Regions from separate parts of the Sphingobium sp. DC-2 genome, predicted to be linked through region 2. Evidence: riboswitches for the same ligand, from Rfam matches in the RefSeq annotation. Region 2 holds a riboswitch; the other holds the start of a gene.
The links. A riboswitch is a leader RNA that binds a small molecule or an ion and turns the genes downstream of it on or off. The one in region 2 is predicted to bind cobalamin.
Positions count from the first base shown of each region.

Region 1: it holds a riboswitch for cobalamin, as region 2 does, so the genes downstream of both, ET21_RS0113500 (TonB-dependent siderophore receptor) here and ET21_RS0120695 (HoxN/HupN/NixA family nickel/cobalt transporter) in region 2, are expected to answer to the same signal.

Region 1 covers NZ_JNAC01000057.1:166,552-168,747, forward strand. Annotated here, with positions in the region: gene ET21_RS0113500 (TonB-dependent siderophore receptor) at 1-1,350, opposite strand, end outside; cobalamin riboswitch at 1,518-1,742, opposite strand; gene ET21_RS0113505 (molybdenum cofactor guanylyltransferase) at 1,810-2,196, shown strand, end outside.
Region 2 covers NZ_JNAC01000114.1:331,471-333,666, forward strand. Annotated here, with positions in the region: gene cobW (cobalamin biosynthesis protein CobW) at 1-84, opposite strand, end outside; gene ET21_RS0120695 (HoxN/HupN/NixA family nickel/cobalt transporter) at 81-1,154, opposite strand; cobalamin riboswitch at 1,323-1,575, opposite strand; gene ET21_RS0120700 (OprO/OprP family phosphate-selective porin) at 1,735-2,196, shown strand, end outside.

The DNA of each region.
Region 1 (2,196 bases), on a different contig from region 2:
CACGGCCTTGTCGCTGCCCAGATTCTGGTCGAAGCCGATGTCATAGCTTTTGGAGCGTTCCGGCTTCAGGGCGGGATTGCCGCTGTACGTGTCGTAAAGCTGATAGAGCGAAGGCGCCTTGAACCCTTCGCCATAGCTCAGGCGGAAATTGGTGACGCCGCCATTGGGCGAATAGTTGGCGTTGGCGCCGAAGGTGGTCGCCCCGCCGAACTGGCTATGATCGTCGCGGCGCACGCCAGCAGTCACGGACAGACCAGAGAGCGGCTTCACCACGGCGAGGCCATAAACGCTGTCGATGTTCGCCCTGTGGCTTTCGCGCGATCCGAAGCCGAAAAATTCATAGTCAGGCCGCTCATGCTCATAGCCGAGCAGCAGCTTCACTTCGTCGGCGGGCTGATAGACGGCTTCATATTCGAAGCGGAGATTGTTGCCGGAATAGCCGAAATCGGGATCAGTGCCGCGCAGGAAATAATAATCGCGGTCCTGCCGATACCAGGTCACCGCCGCGCGGTTGGTCAGCGTGCCGTCGAGCAGTGCGAAGTTGAGGCCCGCATAGCCGATATACTGGTTCGACCGGGCGACGTCCGGGCTGTCGGCAGGCGCGCCGAAGAAGCTGTCATAGTCAAGATCGCCATGGATATAATAGCCGCGAAGGTCCAGGCTGACATCATCGGTGAAGGCGATCTTCAACCGGGCGTTGCCGGTGACATTTTCATAACCGTCCTTTTCCGATCCGCCGAAGCCGGGCGAGACGGCGGAAATACCGTCCGTCCTGAAATAGGCGACGCCAACGCCGCCGGAAACGATGCCGCTGGTGCCCGATACGTCCGCCTTCGCGTTCAGCGTGTCGGCATAGCCATAATCGACCGACGCCTTGCCGCCGAAGCCTTCACCCGGCACGCCGGTCATGACGTTGACAACACCGCCGATCGCCTGGCTGCCATAGGCGATGGAGTTGGAGCCGCGCAGCACCTCGATACGGCGGATATTGCCGACCAGCAGATTGCCGAAATCATATTGATCGCCGATGCCGCTGGGGTCGTTGACCTTGACCCCGTCGATCAGCACCAGCGTCTGCGTCGTTTCCGCGCCGCGCACCGACACGCTGGTGACATTGCCGAGGCTGCCCGTCCGGTTGAAGCGGATGCCCGGCGTGGTCGCCAGCAGATCGACGACGCTGACATTCTGGCGGGTCTCGATCGTCTTTTCATCAATGACGGTGACCGCTTGTCCGACCTCGTCCGTCGGCTGCTCAATGCCGAGCGCGGTGACGACGATCTCCCCCGATTCCTCCGCGACGGCAGGCGTTGCGGCGAGGAACGCGATGAGCGAAATGCTTGTCTTCAACATGATTGTCTTCCCTGAGCGCCATGCGACATGAGGGCCAGGGCTTCCGCGCGAGCGGCCGGTGCGCGAGACAAGGAGACGCCAGCCCGCCCCGCGCACCGATGCGGCCCCCGCCGCTTCGTCGCTCAGACGGAAAAACACCGTGCCTGGGCCTGTCCCTGGACCCAAGGCAAGAGCGACCATGCGCCGGCAGGTCTCCTGGCTCGCGGGTCAGGGCAGCGATGCACGGGCCTTCCCGGACTCGCGCCCAGTGGCCGGTTCCCCGCGCCCTCCCCTTTCGAAAGCGTGAGTTACCAAGTGCATCGCGCTCGCCGCTTACAGTTGCAGGGACAGCCGCGGAATTGGGCGAAGGCTCGCCCGCACCGCATTCCCTTTCCGGCGCGATCTTCTTTCATGTGAGCGGTTGCCCGCCCACGCGGCGCGCCATAGGGGAAATGACGGGTTCTGCCAAGGAGTGGACGAATGCGATTGCTGGGCGCGGTGCTGGCCGGTGGGCGTTCCAGCCGGTTCGGGAGCGACAAGGCGGCTGCGGTGCTGCCGGACGGGCGGACTCTGCTGGAGCATGCGGCGGCTGCGATCGGGGCGCATGTGGAGGTGGTGGTCGTCTGCGGCCGGACGGTCGAGGGGATGACGGGGCTGGCGGACCGGCCCGTGCCGGACATGGGGCCGCTGGGCGGGCTGAACGCGGCGCTGCATCATGCGCGGGCCGAAGGACTTGACGCGGTGCTGACGACCGGGTGCGACATGCCGGTCTATCCGGCGGCGCTGGCGGAGGCGCTGGTCGGCGAAAGCGCTGCGGTTTTGAAGGGGCAGCAACTGGCCGGGTTCTGGCCTGTTTCCCTGGCGGAC
Region 2 (2,196 bases):
CGCATTTTCGATGAGGTGACGGATCAGGGTCGTCTTGCCCGCGCCCAGAAAGCCGGTGATGACGGTGGCGGGAATCTTGTTCATGATATGCTTCCTTGCGGTGCGAGGGGGACATCGATCTCGTCGAAGCGCTTCCAGCGGTAGATCGCCCAGCTGATCAGCCAGCAGGCGGCGAACAGGCCGACGATGAAGAAGCCCAGGCTGTTGAAATGCTCGCCAAGGCTGGCGGCCAGCGACCAGAGGCCTCCCGTAAAGCCGAGCTTGTTCCCCAGAAGCGCGATCACCTCTATCCCGCCGATGACGATGGCGACGATCGCCGACACCAGCGTGATGGTGATGTTGTAATAGAGCTTGCGGATGGGTTTCACGAACGCCCATTGATAGGCCCCCATCATCAGCGCCCCATCAGCCGTGTCCACCAGCGCCATGCCCGCAGCGAAAAGCAGCGGGAAGATAAGGACGGTGGAGAGCGCAAGGCCGCTCGCCGCGTGCCCGGCGGACAAGCCCAGAATGGCGATCTCCGTCGCCGTGTCGAAGCCCAGGCCGAACAGGAAACCGAGCGGCGCCATGTGCCAGCTGCGCGTCACCAGCCGGAAAAGCGGCTTGAAAATCCGGGCGAGCAGTCCCCGGTTCCCCAGCAGCATGTCCATGTCCTCGCTGGTATAGGCGCCGCCCCTGCGGACATGGTTGAAAGCCGACCAGACCGATTTCAGGATGATCAGGTTCACGGCGGCGATGGCGAAGAGGAAGGTCGCGGAGATGATGGTGGCGATGACGCCGCCAATCTCCCCAGCCGCTTCCACCCGGCTGAGCGCGCTGGCGGCGGTGGCGATCAGCACCGCGCCGATCAGCACGATGCCGCTATGGCCGATCGCGAACCAGAAGCCCACCGTCAGCGGGCGCTCGCCATTTTGCATCAGCTTGCGGGTCACATTGTCGATCGCGGCGATATGGTCTGCGTCCACCGCATGGCGCAGGCCCAGGCTCCAGGCGAGCAGGGCCGTGCCCAGCATCGCCACGTCGCCCGCGAACAGAAGGCCAGCCCATATCCACAAAAGGATGTTGGCCGCGATCAGCCCGGCAAACATCCAGGTGGCGCGGCGGCGTATGGACCCCTGCGGTGGAGGGTCGAGAGTTGGAGAAAGAGCATTCATGAGCCAGTCCGTTGGCGTCAGCGAACCGGAACGGGAGCCTCCGCAAAGCGGCCGGCGGCGCGCGCCGGACGGACGCCAGTGCGCCCGGCACGCATGCCGGTGCGGCTCCCGCCGCACGAAGCGTCGCTCAGACGGAACACCGTGCCCCGGCCATCCCCTGGACCAAAGCAAGAGCGACCAGACGCCGGCAGGTCTCCTGGCTTGCGGGTCGTCGCTCGGCACATGGCCTTCCCAGGCCTCGCAGGATTTAGCGTCCGGCCCAGTGGCTGACCCTCCCATGTCATGGAAGGTCGATATGTGTCTCGCTCGCCGCTCACAGTTGCAGGGACAGCCGCGGATTTGGACGCCCTAAAAGGAAAGGACATCCGCACCGCATTCCCATTCAAGCCCCCTTCGGGGCACCGGCGCGATCAATGAAGACCGCCCTTGGGGCAGGCCTTCGCCGACGTGCATAGAGCGGCCTGCGGCAAAAAGGAAGCGGGCGGTTGGAAACGCCGAATGAAATAAAATGGTAATATTATCGTCACGCGATAGTCACTGAACTGACATAGCGGCGCCACCCATGAGAAGGGATCAAGCAATGAAAGCCAGCCGTTGGGCGATCGCGATCGCGATGCTCCAGATCAGCGCCCCGTCATGGGCGAACGCCCAGACGATCAGCCAGGCCGAAGCCGAACAGTTGCGCGCGCAGATCGCCACGTTGAAGGCGCAGGTGGAGATGCTGGAGGCCCGGCTCGATTCCGCAGCGCCCGCCGCAGCTTCGGGTTCCGCTCCGGCCGCCGCGCCCAAGGCGCTGGCGGCTGCGTCCAAGCCTGAGAACAAGGCCAAGCCGGAAACGGACATCAGCTGGAAGGGCAGCCCGGTTTTCGCCAGCGACGACGCCAAGTTCAAGGTGAAGGGCCGGATCCAATATGACGCCGGTCTGCTGATGGCGCCGGAAAGTGTATCGGATCGCGCCAAAGGCTATTCGAACGAGCTTCGCCGCCTGCGGCTGGGGGCCGAAGGGCAATTGGGCGCGGGCTTTGGATACAAGCTTGAGGTC